DNA from 3 places in the Rummeliibacillus sp. SL167 genome. Region 1 is predicted to be linked to each of the others. Evidence: riboswitches for the same ligand, from Rfam matches in the RefSeq annotation. Region 1 holds a riboswitch; each other region holds the start of a gene.
The links. A riboswitch is a leader RNA that binds a small molecule or an ion and turns the genes downstream of it on or off. The one in region 1 is predicted to bind thiamine pyrophosphate.

Region 1 (5,089 bases):
TACTGAATCGGCTCTTCTGCAATATCCTCTGAACTCACTTGAGGTTCATAGTTTTCTAAATAATCAATGCCATCTTCAATGTCTTGCTTACTAATGGGCGCTGTAAATTTAATAGGGACCCAAATACCATCCATTGCTTCATCCTCATATTCTTGTTGTTCCATAAAACTAAAGATGTCATGCGCATTTGGAATATTTGAATCAATCGGTGGTTCATACATATTCATGATAAATTGTCGAACCTTTTCTGGAGAAATATTGGTCGTAATAGGTGTATTTTTCATCATGACAAATCGATTATATTTATTGAGTATGCCAAGACTTAAACCAGTTCCCTTCGTTAAAGCTGCGGTCCCTCTCCTTACTAAAGGAGTCATCCCTAAACTTTCATCAACCGTTTTAAACAGATTTAAGCGGTCATTCATCTTGTCATCTAAATCCGCCATTAATGCATGAATTTTCTCAAGCTGTGGTAAAGCATTTTTTTCTGCCAAAAATTCTAATTGCCGCAATTCAATTTGCTCGATGGCGTCTTCTACATTTTGGATCATGGAAGCAATTTTATTTCCTCCCGAAATCCCTCTGTCATCATATGCTTCACTTAACTCTGCATCACGACGAGCCTGAAATAATAGACGTGAAATATCATCCTGCATGTGGTAAGCTAATGAATCATTTGCCAGGCGAATAAGTGCGTCGATCATTCGTTTTCCTCTATCTAATAGCTTTAGTTTTCTTGCTTGCTTTGAAATCCAACTATGCTTAGCTAATGTATGAACAATTTGCCCAACCTTTTCTAATGATGGTGGTTCCTCGTCATTATAACGGTGAAGATAGCGATAAAATAGTTCTTCCGCATTTCCAATCGGACGACGCGTTGAGTTTATTCCCAGAGCTTCCTCATTTAATAACTGCAACAACCTTAAAAATCGGAGGATTTCAATTGGTGATTGGTAGATTTGTTGTGAATGCAAATCGTTTAAAACACCGGAAAGTGATGCAATATCGCGCATTGTTTTGTTCATATCCACTTGATGTAAGTTTTCATCAAATATAGATATGGGCTTTTTTTCTATTGATAAATCCATTTCTTCCATTCCTCTACACCCCCTAATGTTCTTTCTTGCTCATGCATCCCCTGTGAGAATTCATCCATTATCCATTGAGCATACGATGAAAAAGTGGTGAAATTTTTGAATAATCTCAAAATTATGATGCCATTGTTTTTGACTATTTTCCTTGAAGTGATATTTTTCTAATTCTCCATCACATACCGAAAATCCTATCGTTTCGCCCATTCGAATTTTAGAAGTAATCCGATAGGTTCTGGCAGTTTTTTTAATAATGGTAAACTCATATATTCCAGGAGATTTTAGTGTAGGTTTCTGCTCTAATTGTTCTCCACGTTTTACTATTTTGTTTTCTAAAAATAGGGTATCGATCATTTCATCACCTGTATTCATTGATGTTCATTGTCCTTAGAAAAGAATCTCATACAAAAAACGCAAGAATGCAAAATGCTGACATTCTTGCGTCCGTTCCATCAACAAAATCATGTATGACCGTTTGAATCTTTTTTACACTAGGAGCGGCTATCGTTACATGAAATCCCTCTTCAAGGCAACGATAATAAGGATAATATATCTCTAATGCTTCTACTGCGTCTCCAGCCAAAATCAAAATTTTCTTTGCCATTTTTATCCCCTCCATCAAAATACTGTATACTTCCTATTTCGCCATGTACTCAATAAATCCTTTTAAAGTCATATGAATCTATCAATTATTGCATCTTTACTTTTTTGTTTATTAATCTATAATTTAGATGTAAAATTTTATATTGATAACAAGGGGTGTCCAGTGAGTTGGGCTGAGAGAGAAACACAATGACGTTTCTTAACCCTCGGGACCTGATCTGGTTCATACCAGCGTGGGGATGTTACATCACTTGAGCAACGTAGATCATTATATCTATGTTTATATGCCGGGTCCATTTGATAAATAAAATGGGGCTGGCTTTTTTGTTCTTTTGATATTCGCTGTCAAACAAGATCTATCCCTATTATCAATAAGAAAAGAGGGAAATCGTATGAAAAAAACGAATGAAGAATTAAATTTCACCATTATGTCCAGTTTTTCAGGAAGTCAGAAAGTATATGTAGAAGGATCACGTCCAGATATAAAGGTGCCAATGCGTGAAATTACTTTAACGCCAACACATAACAATACGGACGTTATGAAAAATCCTCCATTGCGTGTCTATGACACAAGTGGCCCATATACAGACAAACATCGCTCCGTTCATATTCGAGAAGGCTTATCCCCCCTTCGTCGTGATTGGGTTTTGGAGAGAAACGATGTAGAGGAATATGTAGGCAGAAATATCAGACCTGAAGATAATGGCTATCAAAAAGAAGATCGGACTCATTCTATGGAGCAATTTCCTTGCATCAATGGTCAACCATTGCGTACTCAAAAAGGAAGAAATGTCACACAACTTCACTATGCACGGAATGGGTTGATCACACCTGAAATGGAATTTATCGCCATAAGAGAAAATGTAGAACCCGAATTTGTTCGTCGAGAAGTAGCTGAAGGGAGAGCAATTATACCAGCCAATATTAATCATCCTGAAATTGAACCTATGATCATAGGAAGAAATTTCTATGTGAAGATCAATGCTAATATTGGAAACTCGGCTGTCTCATCTTCTATCGAAGATGAAGTTGAAAAAATGACTTGGGCGACTCGCTGGGGTGCTGATACAATTATGGACCTTTCTACAGGTAAAAATATTCATACAACTAGAGAATGGATTATTCGAAATTCTCCAGTACCTGTTGGAACAGTCCCTATTTACCAAGCCTTAGAAAAAGTTGGTGGAATCGCTGAGGATCTAACTTGGGAAGTCTTTCAAGATACTTTGATCGAACAAGCAGAACAAGGTGTAGACTATTTTACGATTCATGCAGGTGTACTTTTACGCTATATTCCATTGACCGTTCATCGTATGACTGGAATCGTATCTCGTGGGGGTTCAATCCTTGCACAATGGTGTTTAGCACATCATGAAGAAAATTTTCTCTATAGTCATTTTGAAGAAATTTGTGAGATTGCAAAATCGTATGATATCGCTCTCTCATTGGGTGATGGTTTACGCCCAGGGTCCATTGCGGATGCGAATGATGCAGCGCAATTTGCTGAGCTCGAAACACTTGGAGAACTAACCAAGATTGCTTGGAAACACGACGTACAAGTCATGATCGAAGGCCCAGGACATATCCCCATGCATTTGATCAAAGAAAATGTCGATAAACAAATGGAAATCTGTCAGGAAGCTCCCTTTTATACATTAGGCCCACTTACTACAGATATTGCACCTGGCTATGACCATATCACCTCTGCAATTGGTGCCGCGATGATTGGATGGTTTGGCACAGCGATGTTATGCTATGTAACACCAAAGGAACATCTAGGTTTGCCCAATAAAGAAGATGTGCGTACTGGTGTGATTACGTATAAAATTGCTGCACACGCTGCTGACTTAGCAAAGGGACATAAAGGTGCCCAACAACGAGATGATGCCTTATCAAAGGCACGCTTCGAGTTCCGTTGGAGGGACCAATTCAACCTATCTCTCGATCCTGAAAGAGCATTAGAATACCATGATGAAACATTACCAGCTGAGGGCGCTAAAACAGCGCATTTTTGTTCAATGTGTGGTCCTAAATTTTGCAGTATGCGCATTTCACAGGATATTCGAAATTTAGCAAAAGATAAAAAACTTACGGTTGAAGATGTCATTGGAGAAGGCATGAAGGATAAAGCTTCTGAATTTCGTCATCAAGGAAGTCAAATTTATCAATAAGAAGAACTTCACACAGGGGAGAATTTTTCATCTCCTACTGTGTGTTAGTTGAAAGAATCAAATCTATACTGGCAGTTGCTCCTTGTTTATTCCCTTCAACTTGGTATAGTAGAAGTTTGCTACCTGTTCATGCAGATTCAACCAATCGTTTATCATAACGGCGCTGTCAGAAATTCCTTTAAAAGAAAATCCCTTTAAATTATCCTAAACGCAAAATAGTATGCTAGGATTAGAGATAGCCCTCAGCATACTATTTTTATTATACGAATAAAAACCCTCACATACTTCTTCTACAAGGTGATTATTTCAGCACTTCTAGGCTTGTTAAAAAGTAATTCTTATCGCCCATTGGTAAAAGACGATCTAAATTTTGTATTTCTACAGTGTTGGTTGATTTTTTTAAAGACAAATCATATGTTTCTAGGTAAAATCGTTGTTTCTCGTTCGAGTAGATATGATGAATTTGATTGTTTTGAAACGTAATTTGTTCAAAACGGCTATTCCCCTTTTCGATATGACTAAGTTGCAATATCTTTTGGATATCTCCAGCAGCAACGTGATACTCATACACTTCACCAAGTCCATTGACATAATAAAAATGCCCATCATTCACATAAGCTGAATGATTAAAATTAAACGGTAATCCATTTTCAACTTGATATTTTGAACGATATTGGATAAACGGTACATTCTTCACTTTTTTCGTATCTCGATTAACAACCACCAATTGCAGATCTTCCCGATTTTCCGCCTGATAATGCGACATGATGAAATAATAGTTCTGATCATCTGCAACAACTGGTGTAATCGCATCTAACTCTTCCGTCTTTTCTAATGATAGATCTAGCAGCTTTCGTGTCTTTACTTTAGGCGTAAGCTCTACTTTTTGTAAAGCAAACTCTCCAGAAATTAAATCTTGCGTCACAATCATCAAGCTGTCCGATAATTGGCCAGCAGTTGATATAAAGTAAGGAATATGTGCAGAGTGTATACCTTTCTTTCCACCATAACGAATTGTAGAAACATAATCATCCTTTTTACTAAAACCTGTGTTATATAAACTATAAAACTGTTTTGTTGTTGTAAGATAACCAGTTTGAATACCTCGTAATTCTTCAGATGGCATATCATATGTATTCAGTCCACTTCCATCGAGCATCATTACCCGATCCGATTCCTCCATGAAAAGTCCCTTTGTATGAAAATATGTACTGCCGCTTTCCA
Region 2 (5,089 bases), 670 kb from region 1:
CCGTAAAAATAATATGGCAAAATCGACCCTTGAAGGTGCTGTATGGGATTTATATGCGAAACGAACAAATCAAACATTAGCCTCTGCACTTGGAGGAGATAAAAAACAGATTGAAGTCGGTATCAGCATAGGCATCCAAAAATCCGTCGATGAATTACTGGCTTTAATAGATGGTTATGTAAAAGAGGGATATAAACGCATCAAGGTAAAGATCAAACCAGGTTGGGATGTTGATGTGATCCGTGCAATCCGCGAGCGTTTCCCAGATGTCCCCCTCATGGCTGATGCTAATTCTGCCTATCGGTTGAAAGATATTGAATTATTAAAGCAGCTGGATGAATTCCATTTAATGATGATCGAACAACCGCTTGCTTCAGATGATATCATCGATCATGCAACATTACAAAAACAGCTCAAAACACCTATTTGTTTAGATGAGAGTATCCATTCCTTAGAAGATGCACGGAAAGCAGTGGAACTTGGAAGCTGCGGCATTATTAATATTAAGATTGGGCGTGTTGGTGGTTTAACTGAAGCGAAAAAGATCCATGATTACTGTCAGTCAAAAGGAATCCCAGTGTGGTGTGGCGGCATGCTAGAGTCAGGTATCGGGCGAGCTCACAATGTGGCAATTACGACGCTTTCCAACTTTATATTGCCAGGGGATACTGCAGGGTCTGAACATTATTGGGATCGTGATATTATCAATCCAGAAGTAATCGTGAAGGACGGATATATCACAGTACCGGATCAACCAGGTATTGGCTATGAACCAAACCTTGAACGTATCGATCAATTGACGGTGAAGAAGAAGGAATATAACTTAGCAGATGAAGAGGCGGTTCGATGAAGAAAAGTATCCAAATGGCAGGGGCATTCATCGGCGTCATTGTTGGCGCAGGCTTTGCTTCTGGTCAAGAAATCTTGCAATTTTTCACTAGCTTTGGCTGGTGGGGAGTTGCAGGAACAGCTCTTGCAACCGCACTATTTGCATTTTTAGGCATGAATTTAACAACATTAGGGAGTCGCTTGCATGCGACTTCTCATAAAGAAGTTGTCTATCAAATTTGTGGTAAATATATTGGAGTTGTTGTAGATTTTGTCATTACATTTTTCTTATTTGGTGTTGCAGTCGTTATGCTAGCAGGTGCAGGCTCCATTTTTGAAAGTCAGTTTGGTCTTCCAGCCGTGTATGGTAGTTTGTTTATGCTAATCATTACAGTATTAACGCTCATGTTTAATGTTCATAAAATTATTAGTGCGATTAGTGCGATTACACCTTTTCTTTTATTATTAGTAGTGATTATTGCGATATATTCTCTTTTTACCACAGATTTAAGTGCTGCTGACATGGATATGTTAGCGAAAAAACAAACTTCTGGTGCTGCCAATTGGTTCTTAGGAGGATTGTTGTATGTATCTTATAATATTGCAGCAGGAGCATCGATGCTAGCCGTTATGGGAGGAGTAGAAAAAAGTGAAAAAATAGCAAAACATGGCGGGATTTTAGGTGGAGTCGGACTAGGTATTCTTATTTTGCTTATAAATGTCGCAATTTTCACAAAAATAGATCAAATTGGTGGGGCAGATATGCCAATGCTTCTTTTAGCGACTAAAATGTCACCTGCTATTGGTGTCATTATGGCCATTGCTTTACTTGGTATGATTTATAATACAGCTGTGGGGATGCTCTATGCATTTACTGCTCGAATCGTACCGTTAGAAAGCAAGCATTTTAAATGGATTGTGTGGGTAATTGGTTTAGCTGGATTCGCCTTAAGTTTTGTCGGCTTTATCCAACTTGTTAGTGCTGTTTACCCAGCAATGGGTTATTTAGGATTTGTGTTGATCATTTCAATCATTATTGCATGGATTAAAAATGTTAAATACTCAAAAGAAAAGATACTCATCCCAAAATAGCTTGCTAGTGATTATTCTAAAAACTATTTTTATCATATGCTTTTACAAGGGTGGATTATCCAGTTTTCTCCACAAAATATAGTGTATTCGCTGATTTCCGCTATGGCTTGCTCGCTTTCCTGCGGGCGCGGCTTGAGCCTCCTCGCTTCGCTGTGGGATCTCAACTGTTCGCTTTTCCCGAGGGGCATTGAATGGACTTCCTGAATCCACACCGCACAAAGGAAATGTGCATACATTTTCGAGGACTCGAGTAAGCCGAAGATCTACATGAATGGAGTTAAAATACATGTTTTTTAGAATCATGCTAAATTTATTACCCATTTTTCCCTAATCAACACAACTGATACTATTATTCAATCTTCAACATCTATTAAATTTCAAGTAGGCTATTGAACGATTAAATCGGTAGTGCTATACTTTGACTTGTAATTTCATACAATAATTGCTAGGAGAGCTGGTGTTGCCAGCTGAGAGTAGAGCCGTAAGCTCATGATCCTTTTACCTGATCTAGATTATGCTAGCGTAGGGAAGCATTAGGATATCGCATATACACGTCCTTGTTTCCTGACCTTAGGAAGCAAGGACGTTTTTATCTTCTATTCTATGAACAACTAAATATGGGATTGACCACTAGGGGTGCATGTATATGCTGAGAGAGAAAAACTCAACTCTTATGACCTGATCTAGATAATACTAGCGAAGGGAAGTGGCGCTACTTTTGTTATATCGTACAAAATTTTAGCCACTTCTTCGAGCTTGAGAGGTGGCTTTTTGTATGGGATTGCAACGAAAGGAAGTGAATAAATCGTTATTTTTATTTCAACGTCGGGTGATTCGATATGGAAGAATGGGATGATGAAAGAATTGGATAAAAAAATAGAGTTGCATATCATAACGGATGGTGAGCGTTCCTTAGAGGAAGTGATTCATTTTGCACCAAAATTAGAACCATATTTAAGCTATTTGCATATACGAGAGCCCAATCGTACAGCATCTGAGCTATATGATTGTATTCAAAACTTACAACAACAAGGTTTTCCGTTAGAGAAACTGGTCGTGAATGACCGTATTGATGTTGCGCTTGCTACAGGTATCAGTCATGTGCAACTTGGTTACCGCAGTATTCCCGTCGCTATTATTAGTGATAAATTTCCAGCTCTTCATATTGGTGCATCCATTCACTCCCTTGAAGAGGCCTCTGATACAAAAGCCGACTGGTTACTTTACGGGCATATTTTTGATACGACAAGTAAAAAAGGAAGACCTTGCCGTGGTACAAAATTATTGCAGCAGCTAACAAAGAAGGTTTTAAAGCCTGTGATCGCTATTGGTGGAATCACTCCACAAAATACGAAGGAAGTTTGTGCGGCAGGGGCTTCTGGAATCGCCATTATGTCGGGGATATGGCAGGCTATTGATCCAGTTGAGAAAGTAAAAGAATATGCATATAAACTCGAGGAGTGGGAAGATGAAAAGTTATGACAGTATTATTATTGGTGGCGGTGTCATCGGTAGTACAATCGCACATTGTCTTGCAGAGCAGGGGCTACATGTAGCCATTCTTGAAAAAAACGACATTGCATCTGGTGCTTCTCACGCAGCCGCAGGGCTTCTAGGCGTTCAAGCTGAATGGGACGAATATGATCCTTTATATGATATGGCTAGAAAAAGCAGAGCCTTATTCCCAAAAGTTGCTGAAAAAATCCGTGAAAAAACGGGAATTGATATTGGCTATGAAGCGAAGGGAATCTATCGGATTGCACATACGGAAGAAGAATGGCAAAGAATTAAAGAAATTCGTACTTGGCAAATAGCAGCAGGAGAGGAAGCCGTATTACTTTCCTCAGAAGAAGTAAGAAAGGTCGAGCCAAATGTTTCTTCAGAAATAGTAGGTGCAGTCTATTATCCAACAGACGGACATGTTTTAGCTCCAGCATTGACAAAAGGACAAGCACTTGCGGCCGCAGCTAGCGGTGCCGAAATCTTCGAATATACAACTGTCCTACAAATTGTTGTAAAGGATGAAAAAGTGACCGGTGTCCAAACAACAGAAGGCTTTTTCCCTTGCAAACAGGTTTGTATCACAACAGGGGCATGGAGTACGCCATTTCTAAAGCAATTTAATAAAAATTATGGTACGTATCCAGTAAAAGGTGAAGTGATTTCCTTAAAAAGTAATCGTCCTTTACTAAAGGCTCCGCTATTTTTGAAACGATTTTACATCGCTCCAAAACGTTATGGCAAATATGTAATAGGCGCGACGATGGAGCCTCATTCTTTTCAAGAACAGGTGAAGGCATCTAGTGTAGCAGATATTTTACAACGCGCTTTTTCAATCCTTCCTGCTTTACAGGATGCGACTTGGGATCGTACTTGGGCAGGTTTACGACCAGAGTCGAATGAGGGGCGACCATATATGGAAGCACATCCTACGATTCAGGGACTATTTGTATCCACGGGGCATTATCGAAATGGCATTTTGTTGAGTCCATTTGTTGGTGAATACATGGCAAATAAAATGGTGGGGAATTATGTCTATTAATGGGACTACGATAGAAATACCGGAAACTGTAGGAACGATTCAGGAATTACTTATCTATTTAAAACTCCAAGATAAAATGGTGATTGTGGAACAAAATGGAGTTATTTTACAAAAAGAAGATTATTCACAGGTTGTAAAGTCAACCGATACAATCGAAATTGTGACATTTGTAGGAGGCGGTTAATATGTATCAAATTGGACCATATACATTTACATCTAGATTATTACTTGGAACAGGAAAGTTTTCAGATTTTGATATTCAAAGTCGTGCGATAGAAGTTTCAGAGGCTGAAATTTTAACATTTGCTGTACGTCGTATGAATATTTTTGAACCATCACAACCCAATTTGCTAGATAAGATTGATCTATCAAACTATCGTTTACTTCCGAATACAGCGGGAGCTAAAACAGCTGAGGAAGCTGTACGCATTGCAAAACTCGCTAAGGCATCTGGTTTTTGTGATATGATCAAGGTTGAAGTAATTGGCTGTGATGATACGTTATTGCCGGATCCATTTGAAACGTATCGCGCATGTGAAATCCTTCTTTCGGAAGGATTTATTGTACTTCCGTATATTTCAGACGACGTAGTACTTGCTCACAAATTACAAGAACTTGGCGTGCATG
Region 3 (5,089 bases), 780 kb from region 1:
ACAGTAGATGACCTAGTACCGTAATTCGGAATTTTTATAAACATAGGTGATAACAATCTTTCCATTTCCACCCCAACACCTGTGTGGGGTAATTCTCCATCATCTGCTGTTGAACGATCGGTTACAAGGTTAAAAAGCATATCGATACTCACTTCTTCTTGATTTGTTTGAATATATTCATTTAATCTTGTTCTACCCTTTACAACTTTTGGCCACGGTGTATTGAGGGAATGATTGCTTAAACTATGTGTGCCTGCATTTATATCTTTGGACTCATCCAGTACATTATTGTAGTGGTACAAACCATTAGGATCACCAAGTATAATATTGTAACCACCGTAATTTTTTCTTTCTTTTATGAGTTCTTCCATAAAAATGTCCGGTTCCGTACCATTTGTCAAAAAATGACGAATGATCTCGCCACGCGAATAACGACCTGTTTCTGGTAAACTGGGATCACGATAATTTGTTATTGCTGCAAATCTGCCTTTTTTAGATATACCTAACCAAGTCCCCATTTGTAGTAAATCACGTCCAGCTAGTATATTGGGTTCATCTTCCCAATAATGTGCTGGCTTTGTAGGCCGTTCATAAAACTCATCACGATTGGCAACAACTATTAATTTATATTTTGGATGATTTTGAAAATGAAAATTGACTAAACACATATTCCATTACCTCTTTGTAATTTTCAAAATTTCTTTTCATCTTACCAGTAACAAAGCATTTTGTAAAACAATTGATAGACTTACTGATATTTAAAGAAAAAAGCGGCAAAACCGCATAGTTAAACACGATTTTCGCCGCCTATACGCCTTTATTCAAGATTTTGTCGAGCTATTTCAATCGCCTTTTCTTTCATCTTCTCAAATTTCGTTTTAGAGCTCTTTTTTGGAGATTTCGCTTTATTTTCTTCTGGAACTGAAAATTCTTCTCCTAATTCTTCATCATGTCCGTAGCTACCGTGAGATCTTGGAGTCATTTTATCAGGCATGCTATTTCCTCCTTTTTAGTTGAATTACGCTATTAGTTTGCTTTGCATCTTACATTTTATACAAATCAAAAGAAAAAGGATTTGTATAAATTTCGTAATATAGAATCCAGATAAAAAATGACTCATAAGCGATTGCTCTAACTCTGTTTATAAAAAAGTTTTTTCTTTCTATGTGGAACAGCCGAAAGAAAAGTCTTGCATAAATTTATCTTCATGATAAGCTATATATGAAAACGAATTAGCACTAGGGGTGTCCCTATTTGAGGACTGAGACTGAACAGTCGTTCTAAACCCTTTGAACCTGATCTAGTTTACGCTAGCGTAGGGAAGTGAGTTAGGACAATTATGTATGTTGTTCAGCCCACTCTTCCTTTGAGTGGTTTTTTTATTGGCTTTTCAAGCAAATTCATCTCGTCACCTATTGAGGTGGGTTTCTTCTGTACTTGCAGTTGCGTTTTCGTCGCATAAAACATATGCTCCTGCCACTACATTTTGGTTGCATAAAACATTGCTGAAACAAGATCAACAATTAAATAAGTTTGAATCTACTAGGGGCGCCCTTTGGCTGAGATTGTACCCTTTGAACCTGATCTAGTTCATACTAGCGTAGGAAAGTAGTTTCCAAGACATGGAATTTTATGTTTTATGAAACTGCTTTCTTCAAAAGGAAGCAGTTTTTAATTTGCAGTTAGAAAGGAGAAAAAATGACTGTCGTTCTAAAAAATGTATCTTATAGCTACACCAATGAGAAAAGGCAAAAAAATCTAGTTATTTCTCACTTGAATATGGAAATTAAAAATGGCGAATTTATTTCTATTATTGGTAGAAGTGGCACAGGGAAAAGTACCATTTTACGATTAATGACTGGTCTCCTTCAACCAGATGAAGGCGATATTCAAATCGACCAAAAAGACATTTCACTAGGGGATGTCGGATATATGCCACAAAAAGATTTGCTACTCCCCTGGCGCACGATCCTTGACAATATCATGATTGCTTCTGAAATTCAACAAGATGTACATATCACAAAAGAAGAAGCGGGCGTCTGGTTACAACGTGTAGGACTTAGTGGATATGAGCATGTTCTACCAAAACAACTATCTGGGGGAATGCGACAACGTGCTGCTTTTTTACGTACTTTATTGACAGGGAAAAATGTGCTATTACTCGATGAACCGTTTGGAGCGCTGGATGCATTAACGAAAAAAGAAATGCAATCATGGTTATTGTCCATGTGGCAAGATTTAAACAAAACAATTGTCTTCATCACTCATGATTTAGAAGAAGCCATTTTTTTGAGTGATCGGATTTTGTTATTACATCCAGATCACCGTATAGAAGAAATTTCAGTACCCTTGTCACGTCCACGTAAACCGGAAATGCTTCTTTCTGAAGAAGCTGTGACATTACGTCAAAAGTTGGAGAAGAAGATTGCCAATGAAACCACTTAAAAAATTTTTTCAAACCTATCGTTTATTTTTGTTATTTTCTATCATCGTACTAGCAATCGTTGAATGGCTTGTACGTGCAGAGATTATACCAAGTTTTATCATTCCCGCGCCAACTGGTGTTATACAGATGATTATTTATAACTGGCGTCCCTTGTTGATCGAGCATTTAAGTGCTACAATGCTCGAATTTATCATTGGGTTTTCGCTTGCTGTTATAAGTGGCGTCCTTCTAGCTATTTGTATGTTTTTTTCAAAAACAATCGAAAAAATGGTTTATCCAGCAGTTGTCATCTCACAAATGGTCCCAATTATTGCACTATCCCCTATCTTCGTCCTGTGGTTTGGATATACCATTTGGAGCAAGGTCGCTGTGACGATCTTGATCTGCTTTTTCCCGATTGTAGTAGGAACTTATGATGGATTGAAATCATGCGATCAGGAATATATTGAGTTGTTGCGCTCAATGGGTGCAAACAGGTTTCAAATATTTCAAAAATTACATATTCCAATGGCTCTTCCCTCCTTCTTTTCAGGTTTTAAGATGTCAATCGTTTTTGCACTCGTTGGAGCAACCATCGGTGAATGGCTGGGAGCAAGTGAGGGATTAGGCTACTATAGTCGAAGAATGTCTGGCAATTTAAATGCAGAAGGTGTTTTTGCAGCCATTACCATTCTAACCATCGTGGGAATTCTATTATTTGCACTAGCTTCATGGATAGAAAAAAGAATAATCAATAAATGGAATCAGGCACATTGATTATCCAATTTTATCCATAAAGTATTTATTCGCCCTTTGAGATAATTTATTTGCTCTCTCAGGGATTTTATTCGCTCTTTCAAAAGATTTATTTGCTCTCTCAAAGACTTTATTCGCTCTTTCCGCAGGATATTGGATTGTTTTTTTTCGAATATGTGCTACACAAAAGGAACGAGCAAGACGCAGCGAAGATCTATATAAATGGTCCGAAAAATACAGGTTTTCTCAAAAATTACGCCACAGACGGCCTAATTTTTGTCAAATCAACACGCGTGAAATGGAATCATTCTAACTAACAAATAGGAGTTGTCGAGAAATGAAAAAATGGTTAAATATAGTGATCCTATTGATATTCATCATAGTGGCTGCCGGCTGTAATGGAAAGGCGCAACCAAAGGAAGAGAATGGGAAGAAACTAGATCATATCAGTATTATGCTTGATTGGTATCCTAATGCTGTGCACTCAGCTTTCTATGTAGCTCAAGAAAAGGGCTATTTCAAAGAGGAGGGATTAAATGTCAAAATTGAAATGCCCGCCGATACAAATGACCCATTGAAGCTTGCTGCTACTGGAAAAGTAGATTTAGCCATTAGCTATCAAAATCAAACCATTTTATCCAAATCTGAAGGAATCCCAATTATTTCAGTAGCTGCATTTGTAAGGCATTCACTCGATGAACTAATGATGAAAAAATCATCTGGTATCCATTCACCAAAAGATCTAGAGGGAAAGAATGTTGGATACTCATCAAGTGAATTGAGTGAGGCTGTCATTAAAACGATGGTAGAAGCGGATGGCGGTGATTTTAGCAAGGTAAAAATGACAGATGTAGGATGGGATTTGATACCTTCTGTTGCAACAAATCGTGTAGATGCCATAATTGGAGGATACATCAATCATGAATTTGTTCTACTGAACAAAGAAGGCTATGATATGAAAAGCATACAAAATAGCGATTATGATGTGCCCGATAATTACGAGCTAGTACTCGTCACCGGTCAAAAAACATTCCATCAAAAAAAAGATGCTATTAAGAGATTTTGGAAGGCAGTTGCCAAGGGACAAGAAGAAGTGAAAAAAAATCCAAAAGAAAGCTTACAAATCCTACTTGATCATGAAAATGATAGCTTTCCATTGGATAAAGACGTAGAAACAAAAAGTTTAGAGATTTTATTACCACGTATGGAGGACGATGGTTTACCATTCGGCTATCAAGAAAAAAAAAGCTGGGGAAAAACCGAAAATTGGTTATTTAAAAAAGGTGTGATAAAAAATCATGTCAACATCAATGACGTAATGGATAATATCGTGTCAAAGTAGAAAACGAAGTAATCCATTCCCCCTTTCCTTATAGCCGTTAAGGAATTGTTCTATATTTCTCCTCTATTCATAAAATGAACAAATGAAATTTTATGAATAAGGAGATAATGGCAAATGTATATTGTTCATTTTTATGAAAACAAGACAATTGTATTGAGTCAATACCGTGAAACATTACCTGCAATCAATGATCCTATAAAAATAAAAGGACGCAAGGGAACTGTTGTTGATATCCTTACAACAGCAGAAAATAAATTTCATGTTCTAGTCGCTTTTGAAAAAGAGAAAATAAGGCCATCTCTTTCAAAAGAAATCGGTAAAAGAAGAAGATAAAGTGAAGCTTCCATCAGTGGGGGTTTTCTTCATCCTCCACTGAACTAAAGGAACTCAGGTTAAAGACACCACGTCTTGTGGCAACACCTGAGGGACCAACATCCTGCCCGCCCAAACCAATCGGACGCATGCGGCAGTTGTTCCGCCACCCATCTTTCTCGCTTCTCTCTAAACCTAGAGGTAGGGGGTCTTACTGCCCGTTAAAGCGGGATAAAGTGATACTCAGCCAGTGG

Region 2: another riboswitch for thiamine pyrophosphate. It lies ahead of FEZ13_RS03580 (thiamine phosphate synthase); the one in region 1 lies ahead of thiC (phosphomethylpyrimidine synthase ThiC).
Region 3: another riboswitch for thiamine pyrophosphate. It lies ahead of FEZ13_RS03090 (ABC transporter ATP-binding protein); the one in region 1 lies ahead of thiC (phosphomethylpyrimidine synthase ThiC).

The regions. Positions count from the first base shown of each region.
Region 1 is NZ_VCBM01000001.1:1,468,669-1,473,757, forward strand. It holds gene FEZ13_RS06585 (hypothetical protein) at 1-1,097, opposite strand, end outside; gene FEZ13_RS06590 (hypothetical protein) at 1,149-1,463, opposite strand; gene FEZ13_RS06595 (type 1 glutamine amidotransferase family protein) at 1,492-1,695, opposite strand; TPP riboswitch at 1,837-1,951, shown strand; gene thiC (phosphomethylpyrimidine synthase ThiC) at 2,087-3,865, shown strand; gene FEZ13_RS06605 (hypothetical protein) at 4,167-5,089, opposite strand, start outside.
Region 2 is NZ_VCBM01000001.1:794,776-799,864, forward strand. It holds gene menC (o-succinylbenzoate synthase) at 1-850, shown strand, start outside; gene FEZ13_RS03575 (YkvI family membrane protein) at 847-1,920, shown strand; TPP riboswitch at 2,358-2,466, shown strand; TPP riboswitch at 2,543-2,642, shown strand; gene FEZ13_RS03580 (thiamine phosphate synthase) at 2,773-3,402, shown strand; gene thiO (glycine oxidase ThiO) at 3,389-4,462, shown strand; gene thiS (sulfur carrier protein ThiS) at 4,452-4,646, shown strand; gene FEZ13_RS03595 (thiazole synthase) at 4,648-5,089, shown strand, end outside.
Region 3 is NZ_VCBM01000001.1:693,496-698,584, reverse strand. It holds gene FEZ13_RS03095 (NRDE family protein) at 1-668, opposite strand, end outside; gene FEZ13_RS19305 (hypothetical protein) at 818-994, opposite strand; TPP riboswitch at 1,231-1,339, shown strand; TPP riboswitch at 1,535-1,624, shown strand; gene FEZ13_RS03090 (ABC transporter ATP-binding protein) at 1,699-2,445, shown strand; gene FEZ13_RS03085 (ABC transporter permease) at 2,432-3,202, shown strand; gene FEZ13_RS03080 (ABC transporter substrate-binding protein) at 3,519-4,523, shown strand; gene FEZ13_RS03075 (hypothetical protein) at 4,638-4,856, shown strand.